DNA from 2 places in the Sodalis sp. RH14 genome. Region 2 is predicted to be linked to the other one. Evidence: predicted binding sites of a transcription regulator. Region 2 holds the regulator's gene; the other holds the start of a gene.
What was found. The regulator CRP, encoded in region 2, controls carbon source genes, mostly activating them, when cyclic AMP is high. The targets are predictions, from matches to a motif close to ATGTGANNNNNNTCACAT.
Positions count from the first base shown of each region.

Region 1: the regulator CRP is predicted to act here: its motif matches at 2,729-2,746, upstream of ACL2XQ_RS06300 (YjcB family protein).

Region 1 is NZ_CP178739.1:1,402,688-1,408,478, forward strand. Features, by position in the region: gene ACL2XQ_RS06280 (isochorismatase family protein) at 1-373, shown strand, start outside; gene ACL2XQ_RS06285 (DJ-1/PfpI family protein) at 434-1,135, shown strand; gene ACL2XQ_RS06290 (TetR/AcrR family transcriptional regulator) at 1,203-1,778, opposite strand; gene ACL2XQ_RS06295 (DUF1348 family protein) at 1,779-2,240, opposite strand; gene ACL2XQ_RS06300 (YjcB family protein) at 2,373-2,660, opposite strand; gene ACL2XQ_RS06305 (efflux transporter outer membrane subunit) at 2,771-4,372, opposite strand; gene ACL2XQ_RS06310 (DHA2 family efflux MFS transporter permease subunit) at 4,374-5,791, opposite strand, start outside.
Region 2 is NZ_CP178739.1:5,217,533-5,223,323, reverse strand. Features, by position in the region: gene ACL2XQ_RS23915 (aminodeoxychorismate synthase component II) at 1-39, shown strand, start outside; gene argD (bifunctional acetylornithine/succinyldiaminopimelate transaminase) at 198-1,424, shown strand; gene ACL2XQ_RS23905 (YccS/YhfK family putative transporter) at 1,441-3,513, opposite strand; gene crp (cAMP-activated global transcriptional regulator CRP) at 3,567-4,199, opposite strand; gene ACL2XQ_RS23895 (hypothetical protein) at 4,367-4,555, opposite strand; gene ACL2XQ_RS23890 (OsmC family protein) at 4,515-4,937, shown strand; gene ACL2XQ_RS23885 (phosphoribulokinase) at 5,356-5,791, opposite strand, start outside.

The DNA.
Region 1 (5,791 bases), 2.2 Mb from region 2:
TCACCGGCTGGCGCGGGGCGGGGAAGGGTGGCGCATCCGTGCGGACCTGGGGCCTGCGCCCGGGGATATCGTGGTGCATAAGCGCAGCTGCGATTCCTTTTATGCCACCGATCTGGCCGATTGTTTGCAGCGCCTGGGCGTCACGCGCCTGGTGGCGGGGGGATGCATGACGCAGTTTTGCGTCGATACCACCGTACGCCGCGCGGTTTCCCTGGGGTATGACGTGGTCCTGGCCGGCGACGGCCATACCACCGCGGACAGCGGCGCCCTCGGCTTTGCACAGATCATCGCCCATCATAATGCCCTGCTGGACGGATTTAACGCCGGGCCGCATAGCGTCAGCGTACGCCCGGCCGGCGAAATTGAGTTTTAAGGCGGTAATCGTCCCGCGCCAGGCCTATTGATAACAGGTTACCGTCATGAGGAAAGAATGATGCAGCAGTCCTTGATTATCGTCATGCCGCTTTACCCCGGCGTTACCCAGCTGGATTTCACCGGCCCGCACCAGTTCTTTTCCCGTCTGCCGGATACCCGGGTGATTGCCGCCTCGACGGCCGGCCGGCCGGTAAGCGCCGACGGCCTGGTATTTTCCGGCCTGGCCGATCTGGCGGCTATCGCGCGGTGCGATATCCTCTGCGTGCCGGGCGGCGCCGGCAGTACCGAGATGATAGCGGACCCGGTGTTTATGGCCGATATCCGCCGGCTGGCCGGCGGCGCCCGCTATATCACCTCGGTGTGTACCGGGTCGCTGATCCTGGGGGCTGCGGGGCTGCTGGTGGGTAAACGCGCCGCCTGCCACTGGGCCTGGCGTGATCTGTTAACGCTGTTCGGCGCCATACCCGACGCGGGCCGCGTGGTGCAGGACGGTAATATCATCACCGGCGGCGGCGTAACCGCGGGCATGGATTTTGCGCTGGCGGTGATTAACCAGGTCTTCGACCAGGCGACCGCCGAGGCTATCCAGCTGGGACTGGAATACGCGCCGGCGCCGCCGTTTAACGCCGGCCGGCCGGAAACCGCCCCCGGATCGGTGCGGGAACCGGTGGCGGCGCGTATCGCCGCCACTGTGGCGACGCGTCAACCCGTGGTTGCAGCAGCGGCCCGCGCCATGTTCGCCGCCCGGGACGGAAAATAACCGCCCGCAGGCGGCCATGCCGCGCGGCGGACAGGTCCGATCCGCCGTGCCGGCACGCAAGACGGCATCAAGGATGGTGAAAGGGTATGGCGAGCATAAGCCGTGCCCGCAGCCGCCGCGTGCCGCGGATAAACAGATCGGTGTCATTCATGGCTCGCGCCAGCGTTAACGCGCCCTGGATACCGGCGACGGTGTCCTCGGCCAGTTCGCCCGCCGCCGGAACTGCGACGCCGGCCCGTTGCAACGCCTGTTGCAGCGCGCTTATCCAGTGGTGGAAATACACGCCGATAGCATGGCCAAATCGATCGCGCGTGCCGTCCAGGGCAAAGGCCCCCATCAGGCAGATGCGCTGTCCGGACAGGAAATACGCATCCACCGCCCGCCACATGCCGTCAAGCGCGTCCGGCGCGTTATCCCGCGCCAGCGGCTGGAAAATGTGGCGGTGAAACCACGCCTCGACCTGGGTGAGCACCGCCGCCGCCATGGCGTCTTTGCCGCCGGGAAAAAAGTGGTACAGGCTGCCTTTGCCCAGGCCGGTGCGTTCGGTGATACGGCTCAGGGACGCGCCCTCGAAGCCGCATTCACGGAAAACGTCGGCTATTTGCGCTACCAGCGCCGCGCTATCCGCGTTGTGGTCGATCATCTAGAGGCCAAAGTCGGACAGACCGGGGTGATCATCCGGGCGCCGTCCCAGCGGCCAGTGAAACTTGCGGTCGCCGTCGGCGATGGGCAGATCGTTGATACAGGCAAAACGGCGGGCCATTAACCCCGCGGTATCGAACTCCCAGTTTTCGTTGCCATAGGAGCGAAACCAGTTGCCGCTGTCGTCATGCCATTCATAGGCAAAACGCACCGCAATGCGCGCGCCGGTAAACGCCCACAGTTCCTTGATCAGCCGATAATCCAGTTCTTTAGCCCATTTACGCGTCAGGAACGCCACCACCTCGTCGCGGCCGGTGACGATTTCCGCGCGATTGCGCCATTGCGTATCAAGGGTATACACCTGCGATACGCGCTGCGGGTCGCGGCTGTTCCAGCCGTCCTCCGCCATACGGACTTTAGCGGCGGCGGTGTCAGGGGTAAAGGGAGGGACCAGGTTTGCCATGATGGATGCCTTGTCAGGAGAACGGGAATCCTGACTGTACCAATCGGTACAGCGCCGGGCAAGCTATTTTTGTGGCGCGGGCAGGGAGCGGTCAGCGCTACTACCCCGCCCGGGGACGGCCGGCGGAGACGGTCAGTTTACCTGCCATTCCGGCGGCGTATGGGAAACCACATACGTGGCGATATCTTTCAGGTTATCCCAGGCTTCGCGCCAGGAGACCATTTCAACCGACAGCGTGATACCCAGCAGTCCGGTGACAAACCAGCAGGCCATGCTGATGCCGACGCCGCTGAAAATAAACGCCAGCGCATTGTGGCTGCTTTTACGGCAAAAGACATTTAACGTGCTGGCGAAAAACATCATCACCGCGCTGAGCAATTCCCAGCGCATCATCACGAAGCCTGCGGCAAGAGTACCCATGACAACCCACCCCCCATTTGTAAGATGGTCTAATTTTCTCCTGTTTGGTTGCATTGCGCTACAAAAATATGTGATCCAAGACACATTTTTAGGCCGATTTGTGCTTGCGCCTAAGATTGTGGCGATTTATTAGTCAATTGCACCGGCGCGTTTCCCGACTCCGCCGGACCAAAAACCGGGTAGTCGGGCAGCGTCATATTCTGATACGGCTCCCAGCCGCCGCCGAGCGCTTTATATAACGCCACCAGATCTGTGCCGGTCTGCACCCGCGCGCTGGCCGCCTGCTGCCGGGCCTGCGCCAGCTGCCGCTGGGCGTCCAGCACGTTGATAAAAGTGCTGATGCCCTGGCGATAGCTGGCGCTGGCGAGATCGAAGGCATTCTGCAACGAGGCGGCCGTTTGCTCCAGCCCCTCGACCCGCTGCCGATCGGTGCGGTAGCTGACCAGGGCATTTTCCACATCCTGCAGGGCGGTCAACACTGCCTGGCGATAGGCAAGCGCTTCATTGGCCTGCTGTACGCGCGACAGTTTCACGCTGGCCACCAGCCGGCCGCCCTGGAATATCGGCAGGGAAACCTGGGGACCAAAGCTGTAAAAATGGCTGCTCCAGTGGGTGAGATAGTCCGCATCGGTATTGCGCATCCCGAACTGCCCGGTCAATGACAGATCGGGAAACAACTGCGCCACCGAAACCCCGATATTGGCGGTGGCCGCATGCAGGTTGGCTTCCGCCTGGCGGATATCCGGCCGCCGGCGCGCCAGCGTCGATGGCACGCCCACCGGCACCGCCGCGGGAACCGCCGGCAGGGGTTTGACGGGCGCCAGCTCGTGATCCAGGGTGCCGGGAGGCTGGCCCAGCAGCACCGCCAGGCCGTTCATGGCCTGGCGCTGCTGCGCTTCATACTGGGGCAGTTGCGCCCGCAGCGAACCAAGCTGGGCGTTGGCGTTTTCCACGTCATACTGCGGGGCCAGGCCGTGCTGCTGCTGGCTGCGCGTCAGTTCCGCCGATTGCTGGGCCACCGCAATTTGTGTTTCCAGGGTAGCGGCCACGCTCTGCGCGCCGCGCAACTGCAGGTAAGTCCGCGCCACCTCCGCCTCCAGCGAGACCAGCGCGTCGTTGCGTCCTTCGACCGCGGCCTGGGTTTGGGCGTTCGCCGCCTCCACCGAGCGACGTACCCGGCCCCACAGATCAATTTCCCAGCTGGCGTCGAAACTGCCCTGGTAAAGATTGACCGGCTTGAACAGGCTATCCAGCCCTGAGGCAATCTCCGGGCTGGTATTTTCATCGCTGAGGTTGACGCCGGAGGATTCAAGTTCACCCTTCAGGCCCAACTGCTGCCGGGTAGCCTTGGCGCTGGCGTTTACCGCGGGCAAACCGGCCGCCCCCGCCTGCACGCTTTGTTCACGCGCGCCGGCGATGCGCAGCACCGCCTGTTGCAGCGAAAGGTTGCCGGCGATGGCGCGCGCGATCAGGCTGTCGAGCTGCGGATCGTTGAAACTGCGCCACCAGGACGGGTCCGGCTGCGACGCCAGCGTGACCGCGGCGCCGGATTTATCGCCGGCCGGCGCAAAGGCGGCGGGGGTGACGGGATGGGGCGGCTGATAGTCCGGTCCTACCGCGCAGGCGGCCAGGACGAACGGCGCCACGCCGAGGCTGAAACGCCCTATCAATGAGCGATGCCGCCGCCGGGCGGCCAGGAAACAAACCGGCATATCAATGTGCTCCCGCATTGCCTTCGCTCTTGACGGGCGAAAGCAACAGACAAAAAGGTATAAGGATAAACGCCACCACCGCGCACAGGGAAAAGACGTCGATATACGCCAGGATCCGTGATTGGGATATCATCTGCTGATACATCTGGCCGGTCGCCAGCTGCATCGGATCGCCTATCTGGTGGGAAAAATCGCGGATTGCCGCCGCGGTGCGGTTCAGCGTCTGTTGAAACTGTTCGTTAAGCGGCGACATATTATGCACCATGGCGGCGCTATGGGCCTGGGATCGCTCGGTGATGGCCGCGGTGGACAGCGAAATGCCCACCGACCCCGCCACGTTGCGGAACATGGTAAACAGCGCCGAGGCGTCTGCATTCAGCCGCGGCGCCAGCGTGACGAAGGCGACGGTGGTCAACGGCACAAACAGGAAACCCAGCCCGATGGACTGCGCGCTGCGCATCATCACCAGGGTATTGAAGTCTACGTTGGGCACCAGATGGCGCGAATAGATAAACGACAGCGCCAGCAGCAGGAAGCCAAAGGCCACCAGCCAGCGGGTTTGCACGATCGGCATCAGCTTTAATACCAGCGGGATCGACAGGACAATCAGAATAGCCCCCGGCGACAGCACCAGCCCGGACAGGGTGGCGGTATAACCCAGTTCCTGTTGCGCCAGTTGCGGCATCACCACCGAGCTGCCGTAGAGGATCATGGCCATGCCGGCCATCAGCAGGCAGGCCACGGCGAAATTACGATCCTTCAGGCAGCGCAAATCCACCACCGGCTTTTTGGCATACAACAGCCAATAGACGGCGCCGACGATGCCGATGACGGTAAGCAGCGCGAACAGCCGGATAAAACCGGAGGTGAACCAGTCGTCGTCCTCGCCGCGGTCCAGCATTACCTGCAGGCAGCCCAGGCCCAATGCAATCAGGCCGATGCCGGTAAAGTCGATGCTGAGTTTTTTACCTTTCACCTTACGCTCCCAGGGGGGATCCTCCAGCAACTGGTAAATGGCCAGCAGGGTCAGCACGCCGACCGGGATATTGATCAGGAACACCCAACGCCAGCTGTAGTTATCGGTGATCCAGCCGCCGAGCGTCGGACCGACCACCGGCGCCACGATGATGGCGATAGACGACAGGCCGAACGCCTTGCCGCGATCTTCCGGCTTGAAATAATCCAGCAGTACCGATTGCTGGATCGGCTGCAGCCCGCCGCCGAAAAATCCCTGCAATACGCGAAACAGGATCATTTGCCACAGCTCGGTGGCGATACCGCACAGAAACGAGCACAGGGTAAACATGGCAATGCACAACAGGAAATACTGTTTACGGCCGAACACCCGGCTGAGGAACGCCGAAATAGGCAATACGATGCCGTTGGCCACCAGATAGGAGGTCAGCACCCAGGTGGATT
Region 2 (5,791 bases):
CAGGGACATCAACTCCTGGCGAACTTTCTTGCGTGTTAGCCGATCGGCATGTTGATATAGCATTAACGGACAAGGCCACGGGCAGCGGCTTTTTTTCGCTCTGATAGTGATAAAACGATTGCACTGGAGTGATTTTTTATTCATATTTTATGACTATAATATCACTTCTTGATTTGTTGCGGACCGGGTAATTACATATGAATACAGATAATAGCGCAGTAACGCGGGAAACTTTCGACCAGGTTATTCTGCCGGTTTATGCACCGGCGCAGTTTATTCCGGTCCGGGGCAAGGGCAGCCGGGTATGGGACCAGGACGGAAAGGAATATATTGATTTCTCCGGCGGCATTGCCGTCACTGCGCTGGGACATTGCCACCCGGCGCTGGTCGCGGCGCTGAAAGCCCAGGGCGAAACCCTATGGCACACCAGCAACGTCTTTACCAACGAACCGGCGCTGCGCCTGGCGCGCAAGCTGATTAACGCCACCTTTGCCGACCGGGTGTTTTTTGCCAATTCGGGCGGCGAGGCCAATGAAGCGGCGTTTAAGCTGGCGCGTCACTACGCCATTACCCGCCACAGCCCCTATAAAACCAAAATCATCGCTTTTCATAACGCGTTCCACGGCCGCACGCTGTTTACCGTTACCGTGGGCGGGCAACCAAAATATTCCGACGGCTTCGGGCCAAAACCGGCGGATATCGTCCATGTGCCTTTTAACGATCTGGCGGCCGTCAAGGCGGTGATGGATGATCATACCTGCGCCGTGGTGGTGGAGCCGATTCAGGGTGAAGGGGGCATTATGCCCGCCACGCCGGAATTCCTGCAGGGCCTGCGCGATCTGTGCGACCAAAATCAGGCGCTGCTGGTGATGGACGAAGTGCAGTGCGGCATGGGGCGCACCGGCAAGCTGTTTACCTATATGCACTATGGCGTAACGCCGGATATTCTGACCACCGCCAAGGCGCTGGGCGGCGGTTTCCCCATCAGCGCCATGCTGACTACGGAAGAGATCGCCTCGGTGATGAAAGTGGGCACCCACGGCACCACCTATGGCGGCAATCCCCTGGCCTGCGCGGTATCCGAGGCGGCGCTGGATGTGATTAACCAGCCGGAAGTCCTGGCGGGCATTAACGAAAGGCACGATCGTTTCGTCAGCGCGCTCCAGGCGATTGACGACAAATATCAGGTATTTTCGGATGTGCGCGGCATGGGCCTGCTGCTGGGCGCCGAACTGCGGCCGCAGTTCCATGGCCGGGCGCGCGAGTTCCTGCACGCCAGCGCCGCGCAGGGCCTGATGATCCTCAACGCCGGTCCGGACGTCATCCGTTTCGCGCCGTCGCTGGTGGTGGAGTTCGCCGATATCGAACAGGGCATGGCCCGGTTTGAACAGGCGGTGGCGCAGGTTATCGCCGCCAAACCCTAAGGCGCGCGGCGGGAGACTAATGGCTTAACCGGCGCGCCAGCCAGTTGCCGTGCTGCGGCCGCTGGCGCCAGGCTACCGATGAAATCGTATGCATCACGCCCAGATGGAACAGAATACGCCGCAGATGGCGTTCCATCAGGGTGCCGGGCAGCTCCGGCGTTTCGCCGGCGGCATCCATCACCGGGCTGTCTGAGCTTGGGCCGTCATATTCCAGCCGTTGCTGGCAGCGCTGCAGCGCCACCTCGCAAGAGGCCAGGTACTTTTGCGCCAGCGTCGGCGTCAGCATGTAGTGATCCCGCGCCAGGATGGTCATGGCATTGATGTGCTCGACGATGAACTGGCTATGGGTCACCCATAAACGCATATCGGTCAGATAGCGCGAATTAAACGCCGGCTCCCGCATCGCCTGGCTAAGCGACGTAAACAGCGCGTTGTGCGCCTGGTTGACCTTCATGCGCGCGTAGGCCAGCGCCGCCGGCTCGGGGGCGGGTTGCAGCAGCAGTCGCAGCGCGTCCTGGTCCCGCTCCAGCGCCAGATGGGCGTTTTTGCGCAGCATACCGCTTTGCCACTGCGGCCATAACCACAGCATGCCGCCGAACGCCAGCATACAGCCGATCAGCGTATCCACCAGCCTGGGCACCAGGAAATGCGCGCCGTTCAGCGACAGTAGCTGCAACGTATACACCGCGGTCACCGTCATGCCGATCATCGCCAGGCCGTAATTTTTGCGCAACACCAGGTAAGACGCCAGCGTCAGGAACAACATGCACAGCAATACCGTGCCGTCGCTCAGCCTGAATTGCAGCGTGCCGGCGGCAATCACCAACCCCGCCAACGTGCCCAGGGCCCGATGCTGGATCCGCACCCGGGTGGCGTTATAGCCGTTCTGGCTGACAAACATCACCGTCATTAAAATCCAGTAGGGTTTGGGGAGATCCAATACCAGCCCCAGGCTGCTGCCGATGGCCAGCATAATCCCAAGCCTTGCCGCGCTGCGCAGCGCCATGGATTTAAAGGAACAGTAGCTGACCAGCGCATGCCAAAACGACAGCCGCTGCTGGTTGTCGGCCATCAGGTCGCGGCGGTAAAGCGGGCGCTGGGTACGCAGCAGCCGGGCGATACGGCTGAAATGGTAATAACAAAACTGTCCGACCGGATTATCCGGATGCCGGTCGGCAATTTTTTCCAGGGCCGACAGCGCGGTGGCCATGTTAAAACGCCCCGGCTGCCGGTGATAGAGAATATCATCCGCCAGTACCCGCAACCGCGCGGCAATCAGCCGGGCGTTATAGCGGATAACCGCCTCGGCGTGGCTTTGCGCCACCAGTTTTTGTACTTCGTCCGGCTGGTGCAGGCTGACGGCGATATGCTCCTGCAAATCCAGCGCCACCTGGAAAGAACGCAGCAGGCGTTTGTACTGCAGCTGATCATTGGCCGACAGCATATAAAGCTGCTGGTATACCTGGGCAATCAGATCAATCACCGCCTGCTGGCGGGCAAACAGCGGCGGCAGGGCGGTTTCCGGATCGGTATGCTGTGTCAGCAGGGTATATTTCGCCTCGATATAATCCGCCAGCTCCCGATACAGCAGGCTAAGCGATTCCCGCATCGGCTGCTCCTTCCACAACCGGAACCACAGGGCGTTGAACAGCCCGTACCAGGCGGTGCCGGCAATATACAGCAGCGGCGGCACGGCGGGCGGCACATTGCCGGCCAGCCCCAGGGTAAAGATGGCGGCGATAAGCGCGGCGGGCAATAAACGGCCGTGCAGCGGGCTGATTTCACCGGTAACGCCGAACAGCAGCGCCAGGCCGAGCATCACCAAGGGCAACGGCACCGGCACGGCCAACAGCACCTGGATCAGCACGCTGCTCAGCGCGAACAGCACGCCGCCGACGGCCAGTCGCTTGAAAAACCGTTTATGCAGGGTATCGAGGCCGGCGATATTGCAGCAGGCAGGGACCAACGAAAACAGCAGGCCGTTTTGCAAGCTGCCGAATAACAGGCCGGCGGCCACCGGCAGGCATAGCACGATGGTTTGCCGCAGGGCATAGTTTACTTCAGGGTGGTAGATTAACCGGCGCCACATACTGTCAGCAAAAAAAGCGTGGTACGAAGCACCACGCCTGTATAACGGGGCTATCAGCGCGTGCCGTAAACAACAATGGTTTTACCGTGCGCGGATATAAGATTTTGATCTTCGAGCATTTTAAGAATACGTCCTACCGTCTCGCGGGAACAGCCGACAATCTGGCCGATTTCCTGACGGGTGATTTTTATCTGCATGCCGTCGGGGTGGGTCATGGCGTCGGGTTGTTTCGCCAGGTTCAACAGGGTTTGCGCTATGCGTCCGGTAACGTCCAGGAATGCCAGGTTGCCGACTTTTTCCGACGTTACCTGTAAACGACTGGCCATTTGCGCCGACAGGCGCATCAGGATATCCGGATTCACCTGAATCAGCTGCCGGAATTTTTTATACGAAATCTCGGCGACTTCACAGGCGGTTTTCGCCCGTACCCAGGCACTGCGTTCCTGACCTTCCTCGAATAGGCCGAGCTCACCGATGAAATCTCCCTGGTTAAGATAGGAGAGAATCATCTCTTTGCCTTCTTCATCCTTAATCAGCACCGCCACGGCGCCCTTAACGATGTAGTAAAGCGTTTCAGCCTTTTCACCCTGATGTATAAGTGTACTCTTCGATGGATACTTATGAATATGGCAATGAGACAGGAACCATTCGAGAGTCGGGTCTGTTTGCGGTTTGCCGAGAACCATTCGCTGTTATCCTCTTTTGTCATCGCTATCCCAGGTTCGGGACATCGTATTCCCTGTTACGGCGCTTGTATTATTCACTCTGACTCCGCGTTTAAACGGAGCGACGTAAGGGAACTTATTAGGGTCTGGTAATGTGATGTTCCGATCGATCTCTTGCCCTTTCATTATCATGAGGCCGATCCAGCCTTGTTTTTAGCATAGGTTTGAAGCAGTGTCTTCTGTTGTCTTGCTTCAGCATGAAGTATGTTCAGTAACATTGCCAGTTTTCCAACAAAAATGTAGTCTGCTGGAAAGCTTTTCATCAGGAGTATCATAATGCAGGCACGGGTCAAATGGGTAGAAGGGTTGTCTTTCATGGGCGAATCCGCCTCGGGCCACCAGGTTTTGATGGATGGGAACGCGGGCGAAAAAGCGCCCAGCCCAATGGAAATGGTATTGATGTCGGTCGGCGGCTGCAGCGCCATTGATGTGGTATCGATTTTACACAAAGCGCGGCAGGACGTCCGGGACTGCGAGGTCAAACTCACCTCCGAGCGCCGCGACGAGGCGCCGCGCCTGTTTACCCATATCAACCTGCATTTTATCGTCACCGGCGCCGGGCTGACCGACAAGGCGGTGGAGCGGGCGGTGACGCTATCGGCGGAAAAATACTGCTCGGTCTCACTGATGCTCGGCGCGTCGGTCAATATGACCCACAGCTTTGAAGTGCGCGACGAACACCACGCCCCCGCCGCCTAACCGGCCCGCCAACACCGCACTCAAACCCGGCGTGTTCAAGGGAGAGCGCGCCAATGGGGTCGAATCGGGCATGGTTTCTCTGCCCGACCGAGCGCCCCATGGCACGGTATGCCCGCCAACACCGCACTCAAACCCGGCGTGTTCAAGGGAGAGCATGCCGATGGGGTCGAATCGGGCGTGGTGTTCCCGCCCGACCGAGCGCCCCACGGTATGCTAGGCCCGCCAACACCGCAGCGAATCCTGGCGTGTTCAAGGGAGAGCATGCCGATGGGGTCGAATCGGGCGTGGTGTTCCCGCCCGACCGAGCGCCCCACGGTATGCTAGGCCCGCCAACACCGCAGCGAATCCTGGCGTGTTCAAGGGAAAGCATGCCGATGGGGTCGAATCGGGCGTGGTGTTCCCGCCCGAGGCCTCGAGTTTACTTAATTTCCTTTCCTTCCAGCAACTGCTGTACCAGCGGCCCCATAATCAGCTCCATCGCCAGCCCCATCTTGCCCCCGGGCACCACCAGCGTATTAATATTGGAAATAAAGGAGCCTTGCAGCATCGCCAGCAGATAAGGCAGGTCGATATGCGCCAGGCTACGGAAATGAATAACGACAAAACTTTCGTCAAGTGAGGGAATCGCCTTGGCGGCGAAAGGGTTCGACGTGTCGACGGTCGGCACCCGCTGGAAATTGATATGGGTGCGGGAAAACTGCGGCGTGATGTAGTTAATATAATCCTCCATCGACCTCACCACCGAATCCATCACCGCCTCGCGCGAATGCCCCCGCTCGCCGGTATCGCGCACCAGTTTCTGGATCCACTCCAGGTTGACGATGGGCACCACGCCCACCAGCAAATCCACGTGC